DNA from 3 places in the Massilia sp. H6 genome. Region 2 is predicted to be linked to each of the others. Evidence: predicted binding sites of a transcription regulator. Region 2 holds the regulator's gene; each other region holds the start of a gene.
What was found. The regulator LexA, encoded in region 2, represses DNA repair genes until DNA is damaged. The targets are predictions, from matches to a motif close to ACTGTATNNNNATACAGT.
Positions count from the first base shown of each region.

Region 1 (9,963 bases), 110 kb from region 2:
GTCGCGCAGCCTCGAGCAGAACAAGGACGACGCCCTGCAGCGCCTGCAGGCGCTGGTCGACCAGGCCGCGCTGGTCGAGACCGTGCGCCGCCCTACCCGGCCGACGCGCGGCTCGCAGCGCCGCCGGCTCGACGGCAAGACGCGCAGCGGGCAGGTCAAGGCCTTGCGTGGCAAGGTGACCGAGTAAGGCCGGGCAGCGTACCAACAACACCATGTGCGAGACCGCGCCAGCTGGCCGAGTTGCCGGCTAGCCGAACAGCCCATGCAAATACCAGCGCGGCTCGGCATCGTCGCCGGCGCCGACCATGCGCTCGCGATAGATCCAGTACAGCGCATGATCTTGCCCCTCGGCGATGAAATAGTCGCGCGCCTGGGTGTCGCTCCACCAGCCGGCCTCGATGCGTTCCGGGGTCGAGGCGACCTTCAGCGGCGAGCCATAAAAGGGCCGGTGGTTGCGCATCAGCAGTGCGATCGGCTTGGCCAGCAGCCAGCTCGGGCGCGGCAGGCTGTGCACATCTGGCGGCAGCCGCGCCGCGCGCTCGGCGGCGCGCACCTTCTGCTGCACCGGCACCCATTCGTTGGCCACTTCGGGCCGGTAGTCGGCCTGCGGCAGCGCCTGCAAGACATTGTCGGCCCCCAGCCGCGCCACCAACAGTTCGAGCATGCGCATCCGGTCTTCTTCGCTGCCGCCTGGTTCGGGAAACAGCGACTCGGTAGGCGGCGCCATCGGCTGTAGCTGCTGCGCTTGGAGCACCAGCCCGATCACCGGCGCCGGCAGCTCCAGCTTGGCCAGCCGCTCGCGCAGCAGGCGCACCAGGTGCTCGTCGCGCCAGACCGGTTCGGCCAGGACGATCTCGAGCGGGGTCGGCGGCATGGCCACCCGGCCGCGCTCGTGCTCGATCAGCAGCGTGATGCGTTCCACCGCAAGCTGGTGCGCGCACAGCCAGCCGACCAGCTGCAGCACCAGGTGGTGCGCGCCGGCCAGCAGCAGGTCGGCCTGTTCGATGCGGTCGAACAGTTCCAGCCGGGCCCGGAAACTCTCGGGCGGCACGATCCATTCGAACAGCTCCGGTCCCATGCCGTAGGCTGCATCGAGGGTATCGAGCAGCGCACGGCCGCAGCGCCGCTGCAGGCCGGGCCGCGGCAGGCAGCGCAACTGGCCCAGCCGCTCGCAGCCGATGCCCTCGAACCAGGCCAGGTAAGACCGGGCCGGCGGCAACAAGGCCACCGGCAGGCGGTCGAGGCGGCGGCCGAGCGAGTCCATTTTTACCGTACGGCCGCCCTTGCCACCGCGGCGTGCCAGCAGCCAGGCCGCCCGCGCCGTCGGCGCGCAGCTGACCGAGGCGGTGAAGCCGAGCGTGCGCAGGCTGGCCCGGACCCGGGCGCACAGCGCGCGGATACCGCCGAACAGGCGCAGGCTGGCGCCGATGTCCATCAGCAGCGTCGCTTCGTCGTCTTGCGCGACCTGCGGCGTGTACTGCAGCATGGCCAGCGCGACCGCGTTCAGCGCCTCGGCTTCGCGCGCGGGACTGCGCTCGAGCAGGCGGGCCTCGGGCAGGAGCATGAGCACGCCTCCGCGCCGCATGCCGGGCTGGACGCCCGCCGCCCGCGCCGCCGGCGACAGCGCCAGCACACGTTCTTGCTCGAGGACGACGCTACCCGGGTCATTGCACCAGTTGGGGCTGAAGACTTCGAGCGCCAACTGGGGCAGGGACAGGCCGATCCACAAACGCATGTCGTTGCAGTAAGGAAGGAGTAAGGGGCAGGAACAGCGGCGCGTCGCGCTGCGGTCCCCGGCGTTTGACGAAGCCGATGTTCATGCCGCCGGCCGCCGGGCGCAGCGCCAGGCGCAAGGGCGCGGGCGAAGCGTCTTGCGCCGCGGCCAGCGGGCGGAGCATAAAAAACAGGGTTTCGCCGCTTTGCGCCGCCATGTGCAGGCGGCGCAGGCTTTCGCCGCGTGCGTGGCCGGCCCAGAACAGCAGCGCGCCGCAACTGCCGCTGCGTAGCACCTGTTCGGCCGCCCACAGCGCGTCGGCGCCCCGGTTACTGCGCAGCCACAGCAGTTGCGACGGCGGCAGGCCGAGCGCGGCCAGCGCCAGGGCTTGCGGTGCATGGGGCGGTTGCAGCAGGACGATGCGGCGCTCGGCGCAGGCTTGCAGGGCCGGACGCAGCAGGCGCATTTCGCCAATGCCGGGCTGCTGTTGCAATAGTTCGACCAGCATGCCGACCGGCCAGCCGCCGCCAGGCAGCTGGGAAGAAAGTGCCGCGTGTCCGGTGTCGACACAGCGCGTGCCAGCCTGCGCCAGTTGCGATGCGCGCCACAGCGAAGGATGCAAGGCCTCTGGCGCAATCGGGACGGATGAGCCCGGGATAGGTGAGCAGTTCATGATGTTCTAGCAAAAATACTGTATAAACGTACAGTACTCTGGTGGTGCGGATTTGGCAAGCCGTATTCATGTTCACCACACCAATCCCGGCATCGGTATTGACATGGATTCAAGCCGCAGTCGCGCTTGGCGCGGCCGCGAAACATGAAATAATGGGGCTTCTTCTCTGTGCATCCAGATAATGAACATCCCATTTTCCGCACCCCACGGAGCCCTCCCGTGACCACGCTCGAGCTCGTCGGCGCCGTGCTGTTCGCGATCGCCCTAATCCATACCTTTTCCACCAAGTTGTTTCACTCGCTGGCGCGGCGCCACCCGCGCCATGCCGGCCTGTTCCACCTGCTGGGCGAAGTCGAGGTGGTATTCGGCTTCTGGGCCTTCGTGCTGATACTGGCCATGGCCCTGGTTGCCGGTGGCGAAGCCGCCATTAACTATGCCCAAACGCGCCACTACACCGAGCCGCTGTTCGTCTTCGTGGTGATGGTGATCGCCGCATCCAGGCCGGTACTCGATGCCGTGCGCGACCTGCTGGCCTTCCTGGCCCGGCTGGCGCCGGTGCGTGCCGAAGTGGCGCTGTGCTGGCTTGGCCTGGCGCTGGTGCCCCTGGGCGGCTCCCTGATCACGGAACCGGCCGCGATGACCCTGGCCGCCCTCATGCTGGCGCCGCAGGCGTTTCGCCCTGGTATTCCCAACACACTCAAGTACGGCGCGCTCGGGGTCCTGTTCGTGAACATCTCGATCGGCGGCACGCTCACTTCGTATGCGGCGCCGCCGGTGCTGATGGTGGCATCGGCCTGGGGCTGGGACAGCGCCTTCATGGCCAGCACCTTCGGCTGGCGCGCCGCACTGGCGGTGCTCATCAACGCAACCGTCATGACCATGCTGCTGCGCCCTCACCTGACGCCGCACGATACCGTCGCCGACGTGCAGATGCCCGTGCTGGTCTCCTTGGTCCACCTGTCGCTGCTCGCGGGCGTCGTGCTACTGGCGCACTATCCGGTGCTGTTCATCGGCCTGTTCCTGCTGTTTCTCGGCTATACCCAGGCCTACCCCAAGCACCAGTCGCCGCTGATCCTGAAAGAAGGCCTGCTGGTGGGATTTTTCTTGGCCGGACTAGTGGTCCTGGGCGGCATGCAGCAGTGGTGGCTGCAACCGCTGGTCTCGAGCCTGGAGCCGACCGCCCTGTTCTTTGGCGCGCTGGCCCTGACGGCAATCACCGATAATGCAGCCCTGACCTATCTCGGCTCGCTGATCGACGGGCTGTCCGACCACGCGAAATACATGCTGGTGGCCGGCGCGGTGGGTGGCGGTGGACTGACCATCATTGCCAATGCGCCCAACCCGGCCGGCGCCGCCCTGCTGCGCGACGGCTTTCGCGACGGCTCGATCGGCATGGGCGGCCTGTTCCTGGGAGCGCTGGCCCCGACCTGCGTGGCGGCGGCCATGTTCCTGATCTAGCCCGACGGAGGACAACATGGACGACGACATCCTGCTCGCCAAGGCCGGCATCATCGAACGCTGCTGCCGGCGCGCGCGCGACGAATACGACAAGGACCCAGCCACCTTCGCCGACGACCCGACGCGCCAGGATGCCGCCACGCTCAACGTGATCCGCGCCTGGGAAGCCGCCATTGAGATGGGCGACTACGTGATCGGCAACGCCGGTCTCGGCCAGCCGCGCGACGAGCGCGACGTCATTACCCTATTGGCCGAACACGGCTGGATCGAGGCCGCGCTGGCCGAAAACCTCAAGCGCAGCGGCGAATTCTGCCGCGCCGAATGGGATTACCAGGCCGCGCCACTACCGGCGCTGGTCACCATCATCAAGCGCGGGCTGGACGATTTCACCGGCTATGCGCAGGCATTGGTAGCGGGCGCCGCCACGGTGTAGCTGCCGGCAAGGGAAGTGAGCGTGTTCAGGACTGGGGCTCGTGCACATCATCCACCTCGGCATCTTCGGCCGCGATCTTTTCCTCGGCCAGGGCGTGGTCTTGCGCGTCCGCCGCCAAGCCTTCCTGTTCGGCGCCACGCGCCGCGTCGTAGGTCAGTTCGACCAGCATCGGAAAATGATCAGAACCGAAAGCCGGCAGCCGCTTGATGAAGGACAGCGTGAAGTGCTCGCTGTGGAACAGGTGGTCGAGCGGCCAGCGCGCAAACCAGTATTCGGCATGGAAGGTATTGAACATGCCGCGCCCGATGCGCGGGTCGAGCAGGCCGCTGATCTTGCGGAACAGCCGCGTGGTGGTCGACCACGCCACGTCGTTGAGGTCGCCCGCGACAATCACCGGGGTGTCGAGCCCGGCTTCGCCCACGCTCTTGGCCACCACCAGCAGTTCGGCGTCGCGCTGGGTGGATTCCTCGTGCTCGGTCGGGCTGGGCGGCGTCGGATGCAAGAAGTGCATCCGCACTTTTTTTCCAGTTGGCAAAATTACCAGCGTGTGGATCGACGGAATGTCGTCCTCGACCAGGAATTGCAGGGCGCTGTCTTCCAGCGGCAGGCGCGAATACACGTGCATCCCGTATAAATTCTCGAGCGGGCATTTAATGGTATGCGGATAGTCTTTTTCCAGCACATCCAGCTTTTCCTGCCACCATGTGTTGGTTTCGAGAGTCACGAAGATATCGGGCTGGTGTTCGCGAATCATCGCAATCAAGCCATCGGCGTTGCGGTTCGGCATCAGGACATTCGAGGTCAGGATCCGGAACTGGCGCTGCGTCTCGGCCCTGACTGCCGCCTTGACCTCACGCGGGAAGGCTTTGGTGTAGGGAATGATCCACCAGGCCTGGTAGACCAGGCAGGCCAGGTTGGCCACCAGCATCAGGTGGTGCATCGGATCTTTCCAGCCGAAAAAGACGAGCTGCCCCACCAGTAAGGCAAACGACAGGATCGCCAGCTGCAGGCGCGGAAAATCCCAGTCGCGCACCCACCACACCGGACTGCGTAGCAACGGCAGCAGCGTTGCCAGGACGATCACGGCAACCAGGGTCGCGAAAATAGGTAGCAGCATGGCAGTCTCGAGGGCAGTTGATCAATTCATCGCACAATGCAATGGCATGAGTATGCCCACTCCAGGCCCGGCAGTCTGTGCGCTAGCGTGCAAAACGCCGACGATAATCAATTACCAAGGCGCTGTCACCGTTGGCTATGGATGACTCCGAATGCGATGCGCAGCAAGTGCTCGACGGAAGTGACCCGCCCGCCATCGAGTGCCCAATGCCAGCCCAGGTAGTTGGGCAGCCAACGCGAGGCAACCCCGTGGAACCGCGCCAGCCATTGGCGCAAGCGCCGGTGGTAGGCGTTCACGTTTTGGACATGGATCGCACCCCACTCACTGAACCGAACCCGCTCGCCGGAGCGCAGGTTGACCGCCTGGTGGGCGATGCCCTGCTGGCGGGCAAACGCACGGTAGGCGGCATGCGAATCGGTGACCAGGAGCGCTTGTGGGGCCAGTTTCGGCAACAGGTGCCGCACCAGTTGGGCTACCTTCAGCGCTCCGCGTCCGGTAACGGCGTCGATGGTCTGTCCACTGCGGTCGCGCGCGATCAGGATGCAGTCGAGGTGACGCGAAATGCCAGGCAGACTGGCCCGGCCGCCTCGCTTGCGCGGCGGACGCTCGAGTGTGCGCGATCCTTTTTGCGATTCCAGCAAAAACATTTCGTCGGCCTCGACGATGCCGCCGAGCTGCGCTGGACGGTCATGCTTGACCCGGTCCAGGAAGCGATGGCGCCAGCGAAATGCCGTATTGCGATGGACGCCGACGCGCTTGGCGGCGTCGCGCACCGGGCGAGAATCGAGCAGGGCGCCGAGGTAGTCGAGCCACTTGCCGCGCAGTCTGAGCCGCGCCAGCGGCGTGCCGGACAGGTCGTTAAATGTGCGCCGGCACCGGCAGCAGCGAAAACGTTGCAGGTCGTTGGCCTGCCCGTGCCGGTGGTAGCGCTGACAGCTGCACTGCGGACAGCGCCGCCCTGTCGAGCGTATCTGCCCAATCAGGGCGATCACCCGGTCGAGGCCGGCTGCTGGGTGCAGGGCATCGAGCATCTGCAGCCGCTGGGCCTGGTTAAGCATGGGAAGCTGCGAAAACAGCTTGGCAAACCTGGGCGTTTTCACAGATGACTCCTATCGAGATCGACCGGGGTTGGACCGCGAAATAGCTCAGCAGTTCAGCTCAACAGTTCAGTGCTCATCCATAGCTAACGGGAACAGCGCCATTACCAACGAATCGACCTCATGCAGGTTCGCGCTACCGACGCATTCCGGATTTCTTCATTACAGCTGCTTACACAAACCACCCGAGCCTGCCTTCTCAAGGGCGCACCGGGCTTGTACCATAAGCCCATCCGGTTTTATTCCAGAAAGCAGTCCATGACTTCCAGCGCCACTTCCAGCCCCGCATTGCGCGCCCTCCTGCGCGCATCCCGCCTGGCCGCCGCAACGTTCGCCATCGCCGCCTGCGCCATTCCGGCCCAGGCCACCAGCTTCACCTCGTCGGCTTCCAGCGCCGGTTCGGCCTCGTCGGGCAGCGTTTCCGACTCGATCGGCAGTTCCAGCAACAGTTCCAGCGACGACGACAAGGTGGCCGCCGGCAACTACCGTGTGATCAATGTCGCGCAAGCCCCGGGCAAGCCCGGCGTCACCCGCATGACCCTGCGCGCCGCCGCCGGGCCGGCCCGCGAGTTCCACCTCGACGTGCCAGAGCGCGCCCTGGCCCAGCGCCCGGTGGCCACCGGCGAACTGGTGCAGGTCAGCGAACGCATGTACGGTTACGAATTCGCCCATGCCGATACCAAACGTGCCTTCTTTTTGGCACTGCAAGACGACTGGCAGCGCGACCTCGGCTCGCGCAAAGTCACGATCTGATGCGCCTGCGCGCTGCCGTCGCCGCCCTGCTGCTGGCCGCCAGCGCGGGCGCGGCGGCAGGCTTGCCGGTCTTTTGCGAACGCACGCTCGACATTGGCGCCGCCGACCAGGACCGCGTGCTGCGCTTCGCCGGCGTGGTCAAGCAAGAACTGGAGCGTTCCGGCTCCAACGTCGCGCTGATTGCCCGCGCGGGCCTGGACCTGAGTCGCTTCGGCCAGCTGTATTCGCATGCCGGCGTCGCCCTGCGCGAGCATCCCGGCGGCGCCTGGTCGGTACGCCAGCTGTACTACGCCTGCGACGAGTCGCGCCCGCGCCTGTTCGACCAGGGCATTTCCGGTTTCGCGCTGGGCGCCGATGCGCCGGCGCGTGGCCATATTGCGCTGCTGTTCCTGCCCGCCCAAGACGGCGCCCGGCTGGCGGCGGCCGCGCAAGACAGGCAGCTTGGCCTGGCCCTGCTGTCGGACCACTACAGCGCCAATGCCTACGCCTGGAGCACCCGCTACCAGAACTGCAACGGCTGGGTGGCAGAACTGATTGCCAGCGCCTGGGGCCGCCAAGATGGCCAGGCGCACCGGCCCGGGCACGCGCGTGAACAGGCCCAGGCCTGGCTGCGCACCCAGGGCTATACCGCCGGTCCGATCAGGATACCCTCGCACGCGATGATGTTTGCCGGCCAATTTGTGCCGCTGGTACACATGAACGACCATCCGATCGAAGACACGCATGCGCTCGCACTGCACGTGAGCGTACCGGCCTCGATCGAGCAGTTCGTGCGCCGCCAGGCGCCGCAGACCCAGCGTGTGGAGCTATGCCACGACCGCGGCCGCATCGTGGTGCGGCGGGGTTGGGAGCCGATCGGCGCGCAGTGCGAACCCGGCCCGGACGATACGGTGATCAGCCTGGCGCCGTGACCGGCAGGCTGAAAGACACGATCTTCCTGACGGCCCAACATGGGCTAGCCTCGGTATGCGCCGCGCGAGATAGAAATCGGATCAAGGTCTAGACTGATCATCATTCACCGTTCGACTATCTTCGGCAATCCGTGCGTGCCCTCCTATAAAATGAACTGGTATCATGCGCGTTTTCCGGACGTTGGCCCCGGCGCTGTCTGACAGCGCGCCCGTCCTTCACCCTACAGAAGATCAAGAATGAGCACACCATCCAACCTGCCCTCTTTCTGGAGCCGGCTCTCGATCGCTTTCGGCAGTTTTTTCAAGTCGCTGGGCGACGCCGAATTTGCCGCGCGCGTGCGCGATGACGGGGTCGGCCCGGTCGTGTCCCGCCCCAGCGCGCCAGAACCGGCGCCCGCTCCAGGCCCGGCAGCGCCGGTACTGCGCGCCGCCAGCGGCGAATCGGCGCTGCAGCTGCTGACCCTGTTCCAGCGCGAAGCGCGCCTGATCGACTTCGCCCACGAAAACCTGGGTGCCTATACCGATGCCGACATCGGCGCCGCGGCGCGCGTGGTGCACGAAGGCTGCGCGCGCGTCCTGCGCGAGCACTTCACGATCGAGCCGGTACGCAGCGAAGCCGAAGGCTCGCGCATCACGCTCGACGCCGGCTTCGACGCCGCCAGCGTGCGCCTGACCGGCAACGTCGTCGGCTCGGCGCCATTCAAGGGCGTGCTGTCGCACCGCGGCTGGCGCGCCGCCCGGGTCCAGCTGCCGCAGCTGGCCGAACAACACGATGCGCGCGTGCTGGCTCCGGCGGAGGTGGAACTGTGAGCGATCCCCAACACGCACGCTATGCCATCGGCATCGACCTGGGCACTACCCACAGCGCGCTGTCGTACGTCGACCTGCAGGCCAGCGACGGCGAAACCACCCACGACGGCGTGCTGGCCATCCCGCAGCTGACCGCTCCCGGCACGGTCGAGGCGCTGCCGCTGCTGCCTTCTTTCCTGTATCTGCCGCACCCCGACGAACTGGCGCCGGGCGAACTGACCCTGCCCTGGCATGCCGACGGCGACAGCGCCGGGGCGATCGCGGGTGAAATGGCCCGCAGCCGCGGCGCCACCACCCCGATCCGCCTGGTATCCTCGGCCAAGAGCTGGCTGAGCCACCCGAGCGTGGACCGGCGCGCGGCGATCCTGCCGCACGACGCGCCCGAAGAAGTCGCGCGCGTCTCGCCGCTCGAAGCCTCGGCGCGCTACCTGGCGCACCTGGCCCAGGCCTGGAACGCGGCCAACCCCGACGCGCCGTTCGAGCAGCAGTCGGTCACCGTCACCATACCGGCCTCGTTCGACCCTGGCGCACGCGAACTGACCCTGGAAGCGGCGCGCCAGGCCGGCTTCGTGCCGACCCTGCTGGAAGAGCCGCAAGCGGCCCTGTACAGCTGGATCCAGGGCAGCGGCGGCACCTGGCGCAAGCAGGTCAAGGCCGGCGACATCGTGCTGGTGGTGGACGTCGGCGGCGGCACCAGCGACTTTTCGCTGATCGCCATCCTCGAACGCGACGGCAAGCTCGAGCCGCACCGGGTCGCCGTGGGCGACCATATCCTGCTCGGCGGCGACAACATGGACCTGGCGCTGGCCCACCTGGTCGCGCGCAAGCTGCAGGCAGCCGGCACCCAGCTCGATGCGTGGCAGATGCGCGCCCTCACCTACGGCTGCCGCGGCGCCAAGGAACACCTGCTGGCCGATGCCGACGCCACCACCTGGCCGATCGTGGTGCCAAGCCGCGGCTCGAAGCTTATCGGCGGCTCGATCCGCACCGAACTCAC
Region 1 is NZ_CP103371.1:3,311,206-3,321,168, forward strand. It holds gene arfB (alternative ribosome rescue aminoacyl-tRNA hydrolase ArfB) at 1-187, shown strand, start outside; gene NRS07_RS14855 (DNA polymerase Y family protein) at 248-1,735, opposite strand; gene imuA (translesion DNA synthesis-associated protein ImuA) at 1,665-2,387, opposite strand; gene NRS07_RS14865 (putative Na+/H+ antiporter) at 2,607-3,845, shown strand; gene NRS07_RS14870 (DUF86 domain-containing protein) at 3,862-4,278, shown strand; gene NRS07_RS14875 (endonuclease/exonuclease/phosphatase family protein) at 4,304-5,395, opposite strand; gene NRS07_RS14880 (IS1595 family transposase) at 5,521-6,453, opposite strand; gene NRS07_RS14885 (hypothetical protein) at 6,751-7,245, shown strand; gene NRS07_RS14890 (DUF2145 domain-containing protein) at 7,245-8,156, shown strand; gene NRS07_RS14895 (DUF2760 domain-containing protein) at 8,394-8,966, shown strand; gene NRS07_RS14900 (Hsp70 family protein) at 8,963-9,963, shown strand, end outside.
Region 1: imuA (translesion DNA synthesis-associated protein ImuA) is a predicted target of LexA. The motif match lies at 2,405-2,422, and genes of this name have one in related genera.

Region 2 (9,963 bases):
TTTCGTCAAGGACGACGATGCCGCCTACGGCGAGCGCGCCCGCGCCAAGCGTGCGACGCACGCCGGCGAAGGAGCGCGCCGCAGCCGCGCGCCCGATCCTGTCCTTCCCGAGAAAAAGCGCGCACGCCGGCGCCTGGTCGGCGCGGTGGCACTGGCGCTCGCGGCAGCGGTCGGCTTGCCGATGCTGCTCGATTCCGAGCCCAAGCCGCTCGGCACCGATATCGCGATCAACATACCGTCCCGGGACAAGGTAGCGCCGCTGCCGGTGCCGGCCGCCGCCAGCGTCGACAACGACGAAGAAATCGTCGACCCGGCCGACGCCGGTTTTGAGGCCGGCCTTGACGCGGGAGCGCCAGCGGCTGCGCAGATCGCGGCCGAACCTGCCGACCCGCCGCCGATGCGCACCATCGACACAGCCGCCGCGCGAGTGCCGGCAGTAGTCAAGCCCGAGCCGAAGCCCGAGCCGAAGCAGCCAACCGTCGCCGAAATCCATCCGAAGGCGGCCGACCTGGAAGCGAAGGCCGCGGCCAGGCCGACGGAAAAATTCATCACATTGCCGCCCAAGGAAGCACCGAAAGCCGTCCGCGACGATGCCGCGCGCGCGATCGCGATCCTCGAGGGGCAGCCAGTGGTCAAGGCCGAAGGCCCGACCCAGAAATACGTGGTGCAGGTCGCCGCGCTCGCGACCGAAGCGAAAGTGACCGAGCTGCAGGGCCGCTTGCGCGCAGCCGGCGTGTCGTCGTTCACCCAGAAATCCGGTGAACTGATCCGTGTGCGGGTGGGGCCCTACACCAAGGAAGAAGGCGAGCAGATCCGGTCCAAGCTGATCGCCATGGGCCTGTCGGGCACGCTGGTGCCGCTCTGATGCAAGGTTGCACGGCGTGACGATTTTCGATTACCTGGTCTTGTTTGTCCTCATTTCGTCGGTCATTATTTCCACTTTGCGCGGCCTGGTGAAGGAGATTCTTTCCTTGCTGGGCTGGGTGGTGGCCTTCGTGGTGGCCAATATGTACGGCGCCAGGCTGGCCCCGCTGCTGCCGGAACTGGTGTCCGGCGAGACAGCGCGCCTGATCGCGGCCTTTGTCATTCTTTTCCTGGGCGTGCGCATACTGATGGGCCTGCTGTCACTGGCGATTGGCGCCGTCATCACCGCCAGCGGCCTGAGCCTGGCGGACCGGGGCCTGGGCGGCCTGTTCGGACTGGCGCGGGGCATTGTGATTGTGCTTGCCGCCGTCATATTGTCTGGGATGACAGCCATCCCGCAACAGGATTTCTGGAGAAATGCGCTGCTTTCGCCGATGGCGGAGACCGGGGCGCGCACGGTCAAGCCGTTCTTGCCCGCCGCGCTGGCACAGCACGTGAAGTATTGAAGTGACCGAATTTTCTTGTATTTATTTTTGTAAAATCAGCAGTCCAGCTTTAGGAGCGCACCATGTGTGGCATCGTCGGCGTCGTCTCGCACAATCCCGTCAACCAGCTCTTGTATGACGCGTTGCTGCTGCTGCAGCACCGCGGCCAGGATGCGGCGGGCATTGCGACCAATCACAGCAGCATGTTCTCGATGTACAAGGCCAATGGCCTGGTCCGCGACGTGTTCCGTACCCGCAATATGCGCTCGCTGCAAGGCAATACCGGTATCGGCCATTGCCGCTACCCCACGGCCGGTTCGTCGAGCGAGGAAGAAGCCCAGCCTTTCTATGTCAATGCACCGTTCGGCATCACGCTGGCGCACAACGGCAACCTGACCAACCAGGCAGTGCTCAAGGAAGAGCTGTTCCGTAACGACCGGCGCCACATCAATACCGATTCCGACTCCGAAGTGCTGCTCAACGTGCTCGCGCACGAAATCCAGGAAGCGGCCGACGGCTTCAACCTCGATACCGATGCCGTCTTCAAGGCGGTCGCCGCGGTGCATCGCCGGGTGCGTGGCGCCTATGCGGTGGTGGCGCAGATTTCTGGCCACGGCATGCTGGCCTTCCGTGACCCGTTCGGGATTCGTCCGCTGTGCATAGGCATGAACGAAACCGACGGCGGAACCGAATATCTGGTGGCCAGCGAGTCGGTGGCGCTGGAAGGCCTGGGCTTTCGCTTCATGCGCGACATCGCGCCGGGCGAGGCGGTCTTCATCGACAACGACGGCAACCTGTCGGAGCGGCAGTGTGCCGAAAATCCGTCGCTCAATCCGTGCGCCTTCGAATACGTCTACCTGGCGCGCCCGGACTCGGTGATCGACGGAGCCTCGGTCTACGCCACCCGCCTGCGCATGGGCGAATACCTGGCCGACAAGGTGCGCGCCGAGATTCCGGACGGCGAAATCGACGTGGTCATGCCGATTCCCGATTCGTCGCGCCCGGCCGCGATCCAGTTGGCGCTCAAGCTTGGTATCGAATACCGCGAAGGATTCATCAAGAACCGCTATATCGGCCGCACCTTCATCATGCCGGGGCAGGGCATGCGCAAGAAGTCGGTGCGCCAGAAGCTCAACGCCATCGTGTCCGAGTTCAAGGACAAGAACGTGCTGCTGGTCGACGACTCGATCGTGCGCGGTACCACCAGCCGTGAAATCGTGCAGATGGCGCGCGAAGCCGGTGCGCGCAAGGTGTTCTTCGCCTCGGCCGCGCCGCCTGTGCTCTACGCGAACGTGTATGGCATCGACATGCCCACCCGCGACGAACTGATCGCGCATGGCCGCACCACCGAAGAAGTGTGCCGCGAGATCACCGCCGACCGCCTGGTGTACCAGGACATCGACGCACTCAAGCGGGCGATTTCCGACGTCAATCCGGCCTTGAAGAACTTCGAGGCTTCGTGCTTCGACGGTGTGTATGTCACCGGCGACGTGACCCCGGAATATCTCGACCGCCTGGAGTCGGCGCGCCACAAGCCGAGCCCGCGGCGCGCAGAGGATGACGTGACCACGCACCTGCACCTGAACGCTTCGCCAGCCGATTGAGGTTGCCCGCATGAGCGATAAGTACGGCTTTACCACCACCATCTTGCACAGCGATCGCCGCAAGGCGATCGAGCAAGGCTCGCTACACAAGCCGGTGCATACTTCGGTCGCCTTCGGCTATACCGATGCGCGCCAGCTGGCCTCGGTCTTCCAGGGCAAGGAGCCGGGCTTTCGTTATGGCCGCCAGGGCAACCCTACCGTCAGCGCGCTCGAGGACAAGATCAGCAAGATGGAAGGCGGCGTCGGTACGCTGTGCTTCGCCACCGGCATGGGCGCGATCGGCGCGCTGTTCCAGGCGCTGCTGCGCAGCGGCGACCATATCGTGTCCTCGTCCTTTCTGTTTGGGAACACCAACAGCCTGTGGCAGACGGTGGCCGGCCAGGGCGTGGACGTGGACTTTGTCGACGCCACCGATGCCGCCAACGTGGAAGCGGTGCTCAGGCCCGAAACGCGCATGGTCTTCGTCGAGACCATTGCCAATCCGCGCACCCAGGTGGCCGACCTGGCCCGAATCGGCCAGCTGTGCCGCGAGCGCGGCATCCTGTATGTGGTCGACAACACCATGACCACGCCCTACCTGTTCCGTCCCAAGGCGGTCGGGGCGGGCCTGGTAGTCAATTCGCTGACCAAGTCGATCGGCGGCCATGGCAACGCGCTGGGTGGCGCGCTGACCGATACCGGTGAGTTCGACTGGAGCAGCTATCCGCATATCGCGCCCAACTTTCGCAAGCAGCCAAGCCAGGCGCAAGGCCTGGCCCAGCTGCGCGCGAAAGCCCTGCGCGACTTCGGCGCGGCGCTGGGGCCGGAGGCAGCCCACCACATCGCCATCGGCGCCGAAACGCTGGCGCTGCGAATGGAGCGCACCAGTAGCAACGCGCTGGCGCTGGCGCGAATGCTGGAAGGCGACGTGCGGGTCGCTGCAGTCCATTATCCCGGGCTGGCTTCGCATGCGCAGCACGGCATCGCGCAAGCGCTGTTTCGTGCTGGCGGCTCGCTGCTCAGTTTCGAGCTGGTCGATGCGATCGACCCTTTCGATTACCTGAACCGCCTGCAACTGGGCATCGCAGCGAGCAACCTGGGCGATACCCGCACCCTGGTGATCCCGGTAGCGCACACGATCTTCTTCGAGATGGGCGCCGAGCGCCGCGCCAGCATGGGCATTGCCGAGTCGCTGATCCGGGTCTCGGTCGGCATCGAGGACACCGACGACCTGTTGAACGATTTTCGCCAGGCGCTCGATCAGTAGAGCGGCGCCGCCGGTTTTTGTTTCAGCGGTTGAGCGGCAAGCCCGAATGCCGCTATGATGGGGATTCGATTCCTCACCCGTAAGCGACCATGAAGACCACGCTGTTCTGCCTTTCCCTCTTTTTCTGCGCCAGTGCTTTCGCCGGCGAACTGGAAGATGCCCATGCTTCGTTCGCCAAAAAGGATTACGCCGCGGCGATGAAGGCATACACAAAGCTGGCCAATGCCGGCAACCCCGAGGCGCAGCAGGCACTGGGCCAGATGTTCTGGTATGGCGAAGCTGGGCAGGTGGACGAGGCCAGGGCCGAAGCGTTGTTCAAGAAATCGGCCGCCAAGGGCAACAAGGTGGCGATCGCTTCGCTCGAACTGATGACGCAGCGCGTCGCGCGCCGCAAGGACATCGATTACTGGATCAAGGGCTACGACGGCGAAGACCTGAAATCAGGTGAACTGCGCTGCGTCGCCCCGCGCATTCCGGCAATGTCCAAGATCAACGCCGACATCGACCGGATCAGCGGTGCCGTTACCAATTGGCAGGAATGCTATAACAGGTTTGTCACCAGCCTGAACGCGGCGGTGCCGCTGACCAAGCGCATTCCGGCCGACATCGCCAAGCTCATGACCAAGGACGAAACCGCGGCATCGACGGTCTACCTGACGCAGCTGCAATCGAACCTGACCGAAGAAGCCAAGGTGAACTCAAAGCTGGTGCTGGCCGATTTCGCGGCATGGCGGGCAGCGACCGAGGCCTATGTGGCGGAGCACAATGCGATGGTCAAGAGTTCTTCGGAAGCGAAGAAGGCTAAGTGACAGGGCAAGTGGCAGGGTAAGTGAGCGGTTCGTGGCGGTCAATCCAGCCCCGGTCTGGACAGGGCCGGGGCCGGGGTTGCGCAGCGCAGCGCAGCTCAGTGCGAGCTCAGTGCCAGCTGCGCATCAAGCCCACCGCCAGCCCCTCGAGCGCGAACTCGTCTTCGGGCCTGACCTGGATCACCTTGAAATCCGGGTTTTCCGGCAGCAGCTCGACCAGGTTGCCAGTCTTGCGGTAGCGCTTGACGGTGACTTCGTCGCCCAGCCTGGCCACCACGATCTGGCCGTTCTTGGCGCTGTCGATCTTCTTGACCGCCAGAAAGTCGCCGTCGCAGATGCCGGCGTCGCGCATCGACCAGCCCTTGACCTTGAGTAAGAAGTCGGGGCGCGCGGAAAACATCGCAGCATCAACGTTATAGGTCGCTTCGACGTGTTCCTGTGCAAGGATCGGCGAACCGGCAGCGACGCGGCCGACCAGCGGCAGCGGCATCATGAGGGCCGCCGGCACCAGCGGCACTGGCTCGACCGAAGCGCCGATCAGGCGGATGCCGCGCGACGTGCCCGGTGAAATTTCGATCGCGCCCTTGCGCGCCAGCGCTTGCAGGTGTTCTTCGGCGGCATTGGCCGAGCGAAAGCCCAACTCTGCCGCGATTTCCGCGCGGGTTGGCGGGAAGCCGGTGTTCTCGATCGCTTCCTTGATCAGGTTAAGGATCTGTTCTTGCCTTGCGGTGAGCTTGAGCATGGGTGTGATAAGGCAATCCGTTATGTGAGTAGACTGTATTTTTGTACAGTATTCCGGTATGCGCAAGGGGAAATACCGCAAAAGTGTAAAAAAATTGTGCAATGCGGTCGTGCAGGGCGCGCCGCGATTGCCCGCTGCATCTTCGCCAGGACAACACCGAGCTTCCCAAGCGGCCTGTTTTCGGGCTATAATGTCCGGCTTTCCCTTCCCACACTCGTCTTGACGCCGAGGTGGGCAATTTGTTTAAACGTCCTTAAGGAGTGTTGCATGCGTCATTATGAAATCGTTTTTATCGTCCACCCGGACCAGAGCGAGCAGGTCCCGGCGATGATCGAGCGTTACAAAGCCACGGTCTCCAGCCGCGGCGGTAACATCCATCGCGTCGAAGACTGGGGCCGTCGTCAGATGGCTTACCAGATCCAGAAGCTGCCAAAAGCCCACTACATCTGCCTGAACATCGAGTGCGACAACGAGACCCTGGTCGAGCTGGAAACCGCATTCAAGTTCAACGATGCCGTCCTGCGTCACCTGACCGTCAAGATGAAGAAAGCTGAAACCGCACCGTCGCCGATGATGAAGTCGGTCCAGCGCGAAGACGCAGCCAAGAGCCACCGCGCTGAAGCCTCGGCACCAGCGGCAGCACCTGCTGCTGCAGCCCCGGCCCCGGCAGCTGCTTAATTGTTGACAGGTCTTTCCAGGCAATCCAAGGACACAGTGAACCAGCGCAGTAAAAGCGCGCAGTGAACGAATTCAGGCTCATCGCGACCATCGCCGAGCGTGACGTACTGCGTTACACCCCGGCCGGTGTCCCCATCGTGGGCGCCATCCTGATGCACAGTTCGCAGCAGGAAGAGGCAAGGGTTGCAAGGCTGGTCGAGTTTGAAGTCCCCGCGCTGGCCGCGGGCGAGGTTTCAGGCAGGTTTGCCAGCGCTGAACTGGGCGCGGCTTACGAGTTCACCGGATTTTTGGCCAGGAAGAACCGCAACAGCAAAGCACTGGTGTTTCACATCATTGATTTCAGTGCCGCATAGGTCAACCGACCGCACGGCAACATTTAGATAGATACAGGAGCCTCACATGGCATTCGGTAAAAAGTTCGACAAAAACAAAGCCAAAGAAAAACTGAAGCGCAAACAGCAAAACCCGCTGTTCAAGCGCAAGAAATTCTGCCGCTTCACGGCTGCAAACGTGGAACAGGTCGACTACAAGGACGTCGACACCCTGAAGGACTTCGTCCAGGAAAACGGCAAGATCATGCCGGCACGCCTGACCGGCACCAAGGCGCACTACCAGCGCCAGGTCGACACCGCGATCAAGCGCGCACGCTACCTCGCGCTGCTGCCGTACACCGACCTGCACCACGCTTAATCGCGTCGTACAGTTCAGAATATCCTGGAGAAAAATATGCAAGTGATCCTTTTGGAAAAAGTTGTTAACGTCGGCAACCTGGGCGACGTGGTCAAGGTCAAGGACGGTTACGCACGTAACTTCCTGATCCCGCAAAAGATGGCCCGCCGTGCGACGTCGTCGGCTGTTGCCGAGTTCGAAGTCAAGCGCGCCGAACTGGAAAAAGCAGCAGCTGAAAAGCTGTCGGCTGCCCAGGCGCAAGGCGACAAGCTCAGCGGCATGACCGTCACCATCGGCCAGAAGGCCGGCGTCGACGGCCGTCTGTTCGGTTCGGTCACCAACTTCGACATCGCTGAAGCGCTGAGCAAGCAAGGCTTCGCAGTCGAGAAGTCGCAGGTCCGCATGCCGACCGGCCCACTCAAGACCACGGGCGAGTTCCCGGTTGCAGTCGCACTGCACACCGACGTCGTCACGGAAATCACCATCGCCGTCGTCGGCGAAGCCGCTTAAGCGCCTGACGTTTCCCCTCCCGTGGCGGCGGAGTATCGCTTGCCTTGGGGGAGGGTGTCAGCCACTGATGCAATAAAAAAGCCGGGTTCGCCTGGCTTTTTTTATGGCGCTGTACCCGTTAGCTATGGATGAGCACTGAACTGCTGAGCTGAACTGCTGAGCAAAATTGCGGTCCAACCCCTGTCGATCTCGATAGGGAGTGGTAGATGAAAGCGCCCCGGTTTGCCAAGCTGTTTGCCCAGCTTCCCATGCTCAACCAGGTCCAGCGGCAGCAGGTGCTCGATGCCCCGCATCCCGCAGCCGGCCTAGACCGGGCAGTCGCCCTGATTGGGCAGATCCGTTCCGCAGGGCGGCGCTGTCCTGAATGCGGCTGCCAGCGCTACCACCGCCACGGCCAGGCCAACGACCTGCAGCGTTTTCGCTGCTGCCAGTGCCGGCGCACATTTAACGACCTGTCCGGCACGCCGCTGGCGCGGCTCAGGCTGCGCGGCAAGTGGCTCGACTACCTCGGCGCCCTGCTCGATTCCCGGGCGGTGCGCGACGCCGCCAAGCGGGTTGGCGTCCACCGCAACACGGCGTTTCGTTGGCGCCATCGCTTCCTGAACCGGGTCAAGCATGACCGGCCAGCGCAGCTCGTCGGCATCGTCGAAGCCGACGAAATGTTTTTGCTGGAATCGCAGAAAGGCTCACGCACACTCGATCGCCCGCCGCGCAAGCGAGGCGGCCGGGCCAGCCTGCCCGGTACTTCACGCCACCTCGATTGCATCCTGGTCGCGCGTGACCGCAGTGGACAGACCATCGATGCCGTTACCGGCCGTGGCGCGCTGAAGGTAGCCCAACTGGTGCTGCACCTGTTGCCGAGGCTGGCCCCGCAAGCGCTTCTGGTCACCGATTCGCACGCCGCCTACCGTGCGTTTGCCCGTCAGCGGGGTATTGCCCACCAGGCAGTCAATCTGCGCTCCGGCGAGCGGGTCCGGAACGCGATCCATGTCCAGAACGTGAACGCCTACCACCGGCGCTTGCGCCAATGGCTGGCGCGGTTCCACGGGGTTGCCTCGCGTTGGCTGCCAAATTACCTGGGCTGGCACTGGGCACTTGATGGCGGGCGGGTCACTTCCGTCGAGCACTTGCTACGCATCGCTTGTGGACTCATCCATAGCCAACGGTGACAGCGCCTTTTTTATTGCCAGAATCTACCCAATTATGTCAGCGGCTTGACCGGAAAAGGTATAATGCCCGCCATGAATTCCCCTCCCGATCCGCAAGTCGATTCGCTGCGCATCCCCCCGCATTCCATCGAAGCCGAACAGTCCGTGATTGGCGGGCTCCTGCGCGACAATGCCGCCTGGGACCGTATCGCCGACTTCATGCACGCGGACGATTTCTACCGCTACGACCATCGCATCATCTTCGAACAGATGGTCCGCCTGATCAATGGCGGCAAGCCGGCCGACGTGATCACGGTCTACGAGGCCATGGTCTCGCTGGGCAAGGCCGACGACGTCGGCGGCCTGCAGTACCTGAACGCCATGGCGCAGAACACGCCCTCGGCAGCCAATATCCGCCGCTATGCCGAGATCGTGCGCGACCGCGGCATCCTGCGCAAGCTCATTACCGTCGCCGACGAAATCTCGGGCAATGCCTTTAACCCGCAGGGCAAGGAAGTCAAGCAGATGCTTGACGAAGCCGAGTCGAAGATTTTCGCGATCGCCGAAACCGGCGCCCGCGGCCAGCAGGGCTGGAACCCGATCCAGCCGCTGCTCACGCAAGTGGTCGAACGCATCGACGAACTGTATTCGCGCGAAAACCAGGGCGAAATTACCGGCGTGCCGACCGGCTTCATCGACCTCGACCGCATGACCTCGGGCCTGCAGCCGGGCGACCTGGTGATCGTTGCCGGCCGCCCATCGATGGGCAAGACTGCGTTCTCGATCAATATCGGCGAGAACGTCGCCATCGAGGCAGGCCTGCCGGTGGCGGTGTTCTCGATGGAAATGGGCGGCACCCAGCTGGCCATGCGTATGCTCGGCTCGGTCGGCATGCTCGACCAGCACCGCCTGCGTACCGGCCGCCTCAACGACGAAGACTGGCCGCGCCTGACGCATGCGATCCAGAAGATGAACGACGCCCAGCTGTACATCGACGAGACGCCGGCGCTGAACCCGATCGAGATGCGCGCGCGCGCGCGCCGCCTGGCCCGCCAGTGCGGCAAGCTCGGCCTGATTATCGTCGACTACCTGCAGCTGATGCAGGGTAGCCAGCCGGGCGACAACCGCACCGCCGAGATTTCCGAGATCTCGCGTTCGCTCAAGGGCCTGGCCAAGGAATTGCATTGCCCCGTGATCGCGCTGTCGCAGCT
Region 2 is NZ_CP103371.1:3,201,615-3,211,577, reverse strand. It holds gene NRS07_RS14450 (SPOR domain-containing protein) at 1-865, shown strand, start outside; gene NRS07_RS14445 (CvpA family protein) at 882-1,370, shown strand; gene purF (amidophosphoribosyltransferase) at 1,433-2,953, shown strand; gene NRS07_RS14435 (cystathionine gamma-synthase family protein) at 2,964-4,199, shown strand; gene NRS07_RS14430 (hypothetical protein) at 4,193-4,363, opposite strand; gene NRS07_RS14425 (sel1 repeat family protein) at 4,397-5,008, shown strand; gene lexA (transcriptional repressor LexA) at 5,115-5,747, opposite strand; gene rpsF (30S ribosomal protein S6) at 6,015-6,425, shown strand; gene priB (primosomal replication protein N) at 6,488-6,778, shown strand; gene rpsR (30S ribosomal protein S18) at 6,825-7,115, shown strand; gene rplI (50S ribosomal protein L9) at 7,152-7,604, shown strand; gene NRS07_RS14395 (IS1595 family transposase) at 7,811-8,773, shown strand; gene NRS07_RS14390 (replicative DNA helicase) at 8,846-9,963, shown strand, end outside.

Region 3 (9,963 bases), 1.1 Mb from region 2:
AGGTAGAGCTTCTGGTAGCCCGCCTCGTGCAACGCGCGCACCATGTCCATCAGGCGCGCATGCGGCATGCGGTCAGGCGGGGCGCGGCGGAACAGGATCGCTTCGCCGTCGGCATGCTGCACTTCGTCGGTCGACAGGTTCAGGTCGAGGGTGCGCGCTTCGTCACCGAAACGCGCGGAAATCCAGCCGGTCAGCAGGTTGACGTGGGTGATCACGCCATAGCCGCGATGGCGGTGGAAGATAACGGTGCCCGGTGCAACGGTTTTCATGGACTCAGTTCTACATCTGGTGGAAAGAAAGAGCGAGCGAAGATGCTACTCAACCGATCCAACCGATTCTAGCGCAGCCGCCCTTCGAACCACTACGGTTTGCGGCTATCATTACCCACCTTTTTTCAGTACGTGGACAAATCAACATGACCTTGCGCATCATCGCTACCGGCGGCACTTTCGACAAACACTATAACGAACTCAATGGCGTGCTCGGCTTTGCAGAAAGCCACTTGCCGGCCGTGATTGCCCGCTCACGCATGACGGTTCCAGTCGAGCTCGACATACTGCCGCTGCTCGACTCACTCGACATGCAAGACCCGGACCGGCAGCGCGTTCTGGCTTCATGCCAGGCAGCGCCTGAACAGGCCATCGTCATCATCCACGGCACCGACACCATGCGCGACACCGCCGCGGTACTGGGCGCCGCCGGGCTCGGCCAGACCATCGTGCTGACCGGTGCCATGATCCCCTACGAGATCGCCAACTCGGACGCACTGTTCAATCTCGGCTTCGCCTGCGGCGTGGCGCAGGTCTTGCCGGCTGGTGTGTATGTGGCGATGAACGGACAGGTCTTCCCGTGGGATAACGTTACCAAGAACCGCGCCGAAGGCGTGTTCCAGCAGCTGTAGTTAACAGCGCTGGGAACCGATCACGCCTTCGCTTCCCCACCCAGCGCTTCGACCACGTCTGCCATCATCTTGGCCAGCTCGCCCGTCATCAGCATGATGTCGTTATCGAAGCGCTCATCGTCGCTATAGGTCGCGGCTTCGCCCTCCTTGATGACGTCGAGCGGCTTGATGCCCTTGATCGCCAGCGCTTCGGTCAGCACAAAGCTGATCCGGTCGGTCCAGGTCATGGCCAGGCGGGTGCACTGCTTGCCGGCGGCGATGTGGCGGCGAATATCGTCCGGTTCCAGCGTGTGCTTCACATAGCGTACGGCCGCGCGGCTTTCGCCGGTGGCGCGCAGTTCGGTGTCCTGGTCGATCGTGAAGCCGTACGGCGCTTCGTCCGCTTCCAGCCAGCCGGTCATCACTGCCACCGGCGAGCGCTGCACGCGCAGCGACTCCAGCGGCATGCGGTCGACCGCCTTGAGCAACAGCTTGATGACGTCATCCGCCTTCGATGGGCTGGCCGCATCGACCACCAGCCAGCCATTGACCGGGTCGATCCAGACCCAGACGTTGCTACGGATTGAAAACGCGCGCGGCAGCAGTTCGTCGGCAACGCGCTCTTTCAGTTCCTTCATGGCCTTCTTACCTGGCGGGAAGCCCTGCTGCTCTTCCATCTCTGCGGCCCTGGCCTTGGCGACCTGGTTGATGACCGACGATGGCAGCAACTTTTTCTCGGACCCGAGCATCATCAGCATCTGCTTGTTGACGACGTGGACCAGCTTGCCGTTGGCGCGCGGCGAATCCCAGCCCTGGCGCAGCAATTCGTTGCTGCTTGCAGGAGCAAACGCCTGCGACTGCAGCGCTTCTTCCATCTGTTCTGGGGTAAATGCCCATGGGGCGGGCAGGCGATATATCTGGAGATTCTTGAACCACATGGCTGTTATCCGATTGTTTCAGTATTTCAAGGGAACGACATTCTACGCTGCCCTTGCGGGCAGCGAGTACGAGAATTATGCAGTTGACGCGTCGTCAACAATACGGGCGATGGCCTCTGGCGCGGTGTCGTCGAACAGCCGCAATTGCTCGACCACCTCGGTATCGCCCAGGCGCACGCCAACGCCCAACAGGCGCACCGGACGGCTGGCGCGGGCCCAGCCGGTTTCCATCAGGCGCGCATAAGTCGGGATATGTGGCGCATAGCCAACACACTCGACCGTGGTCTGCTGGAAGTCCGAAAACTTGATCTTCACGAACAGCTTGTTGACGAATTTTTCCGCCTTGTTGCGCTTGATGCGACCCAACAGGTGCTGGTGCAGCTCCGGCAGCAGCGCCAGGCAGGCGGCCAGGTCGGGCACGTCGGGCGTGTAGGTTTCTTCGGTACTGATCGATTTACGCTCGCGCGAGGTGTTAACTTCGCGCACGTCGATACCGCGGCTCAAGTCATATAAACGGGCGCCGAAGCTGCCGAAATGCTCTTGCAACCGGTCGATGCTCCAGCTGCGCATGTCGGCGCAGGTCTGCAAACCCAGCCGGTGCATCTTGTCGGCCGTGACCTTGCCCACGCCATGCAGTTTCTTTACCGGTAGCGCCGCTACGAAGGCATCCACTTCTTCCGGGCGGACCAGGAACAGGCCATCGGGCTTGTTCCAGTCGCTGGCGATCTTGGCGACGAACTTGTTCGGCGCCACGCCGGCCGAGGCGGTAATGCCGACGGTGTCGACGATGCGCTGCCGGATTTCCTGTGCAATCAGGGTGGCGCTGCCCTTGCAGCGGGTCGCATTGCTCACGTCCAGGTAGGCTTCGTCGAGCGAGAGCGGCTCGACCAGCTCGGTGTAGTCGCGATAGATGTCCATGATCTGGGTCGAGGCCAGGCGGTACTTGTCCATGGCCGGGGCAATCACGAGCAGGTCCGGGCACAGCTTCATGGCCTGGGCCGTGGCCATAGCCGAATGGATACCGAAGCGGCGCGCCTCGTAGTTGCAGGTGGCAACGACGCCGCGCTGGTCCGCACGGCCGCCCACCGCGAGCGGGCGTCCGCGTAGCGACGGGTCATCGCGCATCTCGACCGATGCGTAGAAGCAGTCGCAGTCACAGTGGATAATTTTACGGGGCGAAATGGTCACACGACAGGGTCAACTACTGTAATTGCATACAGTATCAAGCGAAAATGGATTTTGCGCAATACGCAGTACAGCCAAACACCGCGCACGAAAAAAAACGCGCGGCAAGCCGCGCGTTCCCGGATGAAACCAGCGCAGGGGAGCCGCGCCGGTTCGCCGATCGAAACGATTACCAGGTCATTTTCAGCGTGTACTTGCCGTTGACCGAACCGGTGCCACCGCTGTAGTACACCACACGCACGTAACGGGCAAAGGTGCTGGTGCCAGTGTTGGTGGTGCTGTAGCTGTCCACGGCGCCCGCGCCGTTCTCGCTCTTGCCCAGCAGCGTGCCGGCACTGTTGTACACGTACAGATCGTAGTCGATCGTCGCCGAGCCCGGCGTCAGGACCGAGTTCAGGGTCTTGCCAGCAGGCAGGTCAACACGGAAATAATCGGTGTCGGTCGTGCTGCTCAGGTCGCCAGTCATGGTGGTGCCGCTGACAGCAACCAGGTCGGCGGTGCCGGTGGTGTTGTTCGACTCGGTTTCAGCCACGGTCGGGCCTGGCGGCGGCGTGGTGCCCAAGGCTGCATCCACAGCCGCGGTAGCGTCCACGATACCGGTGCCGCAACCCGAACAGGTTCCAGGGAAGGCGCGGGCAGTCGACTTGAGCATGCTCTCGACGTCATCCACGGTCAGGGTTGGCTTGGCAGCAAACATCAGCGCGGCGACACCAGCCACGTGCGGGGTTGCCATCGAGGTGCCCTGGTAGCCTGCGTAGTTATCCGAACCTGGCGCGCTGGTACCCGTGTTGAGGGTCGAAAGCACGCTGAAGCTGCCGTCGCCGCCTGGGGCTGCGACGTCGACCAGGGTGCCGTAGTTCGAGTACGACGCCCGTGCGCCGGTCTTGCCGGTGGCCGCCACGGCGATGACGCCGGAGCAGTTCGCCGGGTTGGCGTTGCTGACGTTCATGTTGTCGTTACCAGCTGCCACCACCACGACCGAGCCGCGCGAACGGGCGCCATTGATGGCGGTCTGGGTGGTGGTATCGCAGGCACCGCTACCGCCCAGCGACAGGTTCAGCACCTTGGCCTTGTTGGCATTGGCCGGCACGCCCGAGACGGTGCCACCCGACGACCAGGTGATTGCATCGGCGATGTCCGACGTGTAGCCGCCGCACTTGCCCAGCACGCGCACCGGGACGAGCTTGGCGTTGTAAGCAACACCGGCGACGCCCAGGCTGTTGTTGGTCTTGGCGGCTACGGTGCCGGCCACGTGGGTGCCGTGCCAGCTCGAATTCGATGCAGGCGAACCCACGCCGCATTCGCCTGCCGCGACCCAGTCGCCGGGATCGGTCGGATCGCTGTCGCGGCCGTTGCCGTCGTTGCCGATGGCTGCGGTGCTGATGAAGTCATAGCCGGCCAGCTGCTGGCCGCTCAGGTCGGCATGCGGACGCGAGCCGGTGTCGATCACCGCGACCACCACGCCGGTGCCGGTGGACTTGTCCCAGGCGGTCGGCAGGCGCAGGCCGCCGGTAGCATCGGTGTAATGCCACTGCTGCGAATACATCGGGTCATTCGCCGTGGCCATGTGCGTCATGATGCGGTCCGGCTCGGCGTATTCGATGGCAGGATCGCGCGCCATCATTTCGGCAGCCAGTGCCTGCACTTCTTTCAGGCCCTTGCGGCCATTGAGCTTGAACACGCGGGCGCCGGTGGAGATTGCATGGCTTTCGCTGACCAGCATGCCGAACTGCTGTCCGGCGCGGTCGAGCTTGGCCTTGCGGTCGGCACCCAGCGCAGCCTTGCGTGCTTGGCCCTTGTTGTCAGGAACGGCGTCCTTGTACTTCACGATGATACGGTCAGTCTCGAGGATGAACTTCTGCTCGGCCGCACCAGCCATGGAGGCGGCGAAGGCGAGCGAAACTGCGGCACAGATCTTCAACATTGCAGGATGAATCGAATGCGATTGCTTCATGTTTCTTCCTTTTTTTGTATAGTTTTCCGTCAAGCGAAATGAACCTCGCCCGTGTCGTTGGTATAACCGGCGTCTTGCAAATAACCGGTGCCGTCTGAACGCGGCGAAAACCAGCGTATCGCGAAAGGAAGAGGTCGTGCGTGACAATTCGATACAATTTCAGCGGATAAACAACACTCCGGCAAAATAATGCTGATGAAAAATTCTTTCTTCGGCAAAAGATCCGAAATGGCAAATAAAATATGGCACTAATTCGTTGACAATTTTGAAAATATGTTTCCCATAGAAAAAGGGCCGCGCATTTGCGCGGCCCTTTTTCATCATGATTTCCAGGGCGCGCAACGCGCCCACGGTGGAAATTTAGAAATTACCCTTAAACTGCATTCCCCACTGGCGTGGCTCGTTGGTAAAGCCGGTCAGGTTGTTGAAGTCGATCCCGCCGGTGACGCGGCGCTGGTCGAGCACGTTGCGGCCGAAGGCCGCCACTTCATACTTGCCACCGCCAAAGATATAGCCCAGACGCACGCCGCCTTCGGTCAGGGGTGCACCGGTGAACTCGGTCGATTCGTACAAGAAGAAATTGATCTTGCTGCGATACGACCAGTCGGTGAAGAAGTACAGTTCGCCGTCGCGGAATGGCACGCCATAGCGCGCGGTGGCGTTGACGGACCAGCGCGGCGCTTGCGGCAGTGCATTGCCATCGATGACGACTCGGCCGGCTGCGTTGAGCGGATCGAGCACGGTGCACTGCGCGCACTTGTTGACCGACAGGCTGCCGTCGCGGATCTGGGTGTAGTTGTAGCTCGCGCCTGCACTTACGCGCAGGGCGGTGCTCAGCGCCGCTTCAAAGTCGAACTCGGCGCCCTTGCCCTTGGTCTTGTCGGCATTGATCAGGCGGTTGACGTTCGAATTGCCGCCGACCACGGTCAGCTGCTGGTCCTTGACGGTGAAGTCATAGATCGAGAACGAGGTGCGCGCACGGCGCTCGAACAGGTCGGCCTTGACGCCCAGTTCCACCGAGGTGATGGTTTCCGAATCGGCGACCGTGATCGGCACCGCTGCCGACGCGGCCGCGATACTCGGCGCGCGGAAGCCGGTAGCGACGCGGCCATACACGTTGACGTCGTTGTTGAGCTTGTAGGTCGCCGACAGGTCCCAGTTGGTCTTGTCCTGGGCGGTGTTGACCGAACGCGGGCCGATCTGCACGACATTGGTCGCTTCGATGGTGCGGAACTGTTTCTCGTCCTTGGTATAACGCACGCCGCCACGAACGGTCCAGTTCGGGTTGATGGCGTAGTTCAGCGAGGCAAACACGGCCCAGGCTTCGTTGGTCTGGTTGCTGACCAGGCGCGAGGTGCGGGCGCCGGCATCGTTGAAGTTGTCGCTGCCGCCGGTCGCGTCTTCGTCGAAGAAGTAGACGCCGGTCTGCCAGTTGAGCGGGCCGGTGTTCTTCGACTCGATGCGGAATTCCTGGCTGAACTGATCGAGGTTGCTGATATAGCCGCCGGTCTGGACCTGGAACGGAATGAAGCCCGGGCCGGTTGGGGTACCGCCGTCGATGTCGCCGCGGCTGAAGTAGTCGCTGACGTGCTCGTAACCGGTGATCGAGAAGACGCGGAAGTCTTCCAGGTCCCAGCTCAGTCGCATGCTGGCGCCGTTGCTGTTAAGGCGCTGGAAGTTCTCGGCATTGGTGACGATCTTGTCGAGCTCATAGCCCGGCGCGACCTTGTTGCTGCCCTTTTGCATCAGGTTCGCACGGAACAGGCGTGCGCTGCCCTTGGTGTGGCGCTGGTGGACATTGAACAGCGCATTGAAGCTGCTGTCCGGGCTGAACAGCACCTGGATGCGCTCGGCGTGTTCATTGTAGCCGTCGAGCTGGCCGCGCTTCTGGGTCATTGCCACGTCGCCGAAATGGTCGATGTGGTCATCACGGTGCTGGCCAGTGGCCGACACGCGCATGGCCCACTTCTCGCCCAGCGGCACATTGACGGCGCCGTCGGCGTTCATCGTGTAGTGGGTCGCGGCCGACAGGTTGTAGTAACCCTCGACCTTGCCCAGCTTCGGACGCTCGGATTCGAACTTGACCACGCCGGCCGGGGTGTTGCGGCCGAACAGCGTGCCCTGCGGGCCGCGCAGCACTTCGACACTGGCCAGGTCGAAGATCGGGAAACCCTTCAGGATCGGATTTTCCTGCACGACGTCGTCATAGACCAGCGAGACCGGCTGCGAGGCGAAGGTATTGAAATCGGTATTGCCGTAGCCGCGGATATAAAAGCGCGGGAAGGTACGGCCGTTCGAGGATTCGACGTTCAGACTCGGCACCTTGCCGGCCAGCAGGCGGATATCTTCGCCGCCGGAGACCAGCACGTCGAGCTTTTCGCCCTTGAGCGCAGTGACGGACACCGGAACTTCGCGGATGTTTTCAGTGCGGCGCTGCGCGGTTACTGTGACGGTTTGCAGTTCTGGCGCCTGGGACGACGGCGTAGTCTGGGCCTGGACCGGCATCGCGGCGGCGGCCAGCGCGAGCGCGGCGCCGTGGGCGCCGAGTACGCGCTGGTGCATCTTGGACATCTTAATCATGGAGTTTTTTCCTAACGATTGATAAAAGAACCGATGTCCCCGTTCTTTTTCGACGCCGCTTTCGGCAGCGCGAGCGGATATGTCCCGCCCCCGGCAATCGCACCTTGGTGGTGTCTTGAGCTTGCCGACTTGTAAAGGCGGTATTGTCAGTGATCGAAAGGCGCCCTAGCAAGCGAATTGCTGAGCTTTAGCGCTTCTTACAACACTTGCGCCTCAATCACGATGGCGCGCAGGTCGTTGACGTTGGTGCGGCTCGGGCCGGTCACCACCAGTTGGCCGAGCGCACTGAAAAAGCCGTAGCCGTCGTTGTCGAGCAGGCGCACCCGTGCTTCCAGGCCCATCGCGCGGGCGCGCGCCAGCGTACCGGGCGCCAGCCAGGCGCCGGCATTGTCCTCGGTGCCGTCGATGCCGTCGGTATCCACAGCCAGGGCATGCACGCCAGGCAAGCCGTCGAGGGCCACCGCCAGCGCCAGCAGGAACTCGGCATTGCGCCCTCCCCGCCCACGCCCGCGCACGGTCACGGTGGTTTCGCCGCCCGACAGGATCACGCAGGGGGCGCGCATGGGTTGTCCATGGGAGACCACCTGGCGCGCGATACTGGCGTGGACCAGCGCGACCTCGCGCGCCTCGCCTTCCATGCTCGAAGACAGGATCAATGGCGTGTAGCCGGCCGCGCGCGCAGTGTCGGCCGCCGCATCGAGTGCCTGCTGGGCAGTGACGATGACCCGGGTGGCGTTGCGCGCCAGCCGCGGGTCGTCCGGGCGCGGCGCAGCCAGCGACGGATCGGCCAGCACCCCACGCACCGCGCCGGAAGCAGCAATGCCGTACTTGTCGAGGATTGCGAGCGCATCCAGGCCAGTACTGCCATCGGGCACAGTCGGTCCCGACGCCACCACGGCCGGGTCGTCGCCCGGCACGTCGGACACGACCAGTGTCACCACGCGCGCCGGATAGCAAGCCAGCGCCAGCCTCCCACCCTTGATGCCGGAGAGGTGGCGCCGCACGCAGTTCATCTCGCCGATCGGTGCCCCGCTGCGTAGCAATTCACGGTTCAGGGCGCGCTTGTCGTCGACGCCGATGCCCGGCGCCGGCAGCGACAGCAGCGCCGAGCCGCCGCCAGATACCAGGAACAGCACCAGGTCGTCCGGCCCGAGGCTACTGGCCAGCGCCAGCATGCGGCGCGCCGCTTCTTCGCCGGCCGCGTCCGGCACCGGGTGGCCCGCTTCGATCACCTCGATCTGGCGGGTCGGCGCACCATGGCCGTAGCGCGTGACCACCAGGCCGCTCAACTCGCCCTGCCAGGCATGCTCGACCGCCTCGGCCATGCGCGCTGCCGCCTTGCCCGCACCCAGCACCAGCGTGCGCCCGGCAGGCGGTGGCGGCAGATGCTGCGCGACCAGGTGATAGGGGTCGGCCGCCACCATTGCAGCGTCGAACAGGTGCTCCAGCAGCGGGTGCGCAGAGATCATCGGGCAGCCTCTTGACAGGGTAAGCCACGATCTTTGCACAAAAGCCAGAAGTCCGCGTAAAAACACCAGGCGGCCCCCGCTTTAATTATTTTTCGAAAAACCCTTGCATACCCCGAATTGCAGCCTCTATAATTCGGGCCTCTTCGGACGCAATGACAAGCGTCAGACAGAAACCTCTGGAGAATACGGGCGCTTAGCTCAGTTGGTAGAGCGCATCCCTTACACGGATTAGGTCGGGAGTTCGAGCCTCTCAGCGCCCACCAAAATTCAGAGGCGATCGAAGTAACGATCAGATTAAACGGAGCGGTAGTTCAGTTGGTTAGAATACCGGCCTGTCACGCCGGGGGTCGCGGGTTCGAGTCCCGTCCGCTCCGCCAGCTACAAAGCAAAAGGATCCTTCGGGGTCCTTTTGCTTTTTATAGGTACAAAAAGGGTTCCCCCTGCGGGGAACCCGGCTTGGGATTCGAAGGGATTGCCTTGCAAGGCAATCCGCGGCCCGCGGCACGTGGGCGAGTCCCGTCCGCTCCGCCAGCTACAAAGCAAAAGGATCCTTCGGGGTCCTTTTGCTTTTATAGGTACAAAAAGGGTTCCCCCTGCGGCGAACCCGGCTTGGGATTCGAAGGGATTGCCTTGCAAGGCAATCCGCGGCCCACGGCCCGCGGCACGTGGGCGAGTCCCGTCCGCTGCGCCAGCTACAAAGCAAAAGGATCCTTCGGGGTCCTTTTGCTTTTATAGGTACAAAAAGGGTTCCCCCTGCGGGAATCCGGCTTGGGACTCGAAGGGATTGCCTTGCAAGGCAATCCGCGGCCCGCGGCACGTGGGCGAGTCCCGTCCGCTCCGCCAGCTACAAAGCAAAAGGATCCTTCGGGGTCCTTTTGCTTTTGACGACGAGCATCGCCGTGCCGTCGCCAGGCCGTAAGTGCGGCCCAAGCATGAGATTGTTCAGCGTCAAGTTGA
Region 3 is NZ_CP103371.1:44,899-54,861, forward strand. It holds gene NRS07_RS00190 (L-asparaginase) at 1-269, opposite strand, end outside; gene NRS07_RS00195 (asparaginase) at 416-901, shown strand; gene NRS07_RS00200 (recombination-associated protein RdgC) at 922-1,818, opposite strand; gene dinB (DNA polymerase IV) at 1,894-3,000, opposite strand; gene NRS07_RS00210 (S8 family serine peptidase) at 3,173-4,957, opposite strand; gene NRS07_RS00215 (TonB-dependent receptor) at 5,318-7,537, opposite strand; gene NRS07_RS00220 (glycerate kinase) at 7,735-9,006, opposite strand; tRNA gene NRS07_RS00225 (tRNA-Val) at 9,194-9,269, shown strand; tRNA gene NRS07_RS00230 (tRNA-Asp) at 9,307-9,383, shown strand.
Region 3: dinB (DNA polymerase IV) is a predicted target of LexA. The motif match lies at 3,022-3,039, and genes of this name have one in related genera.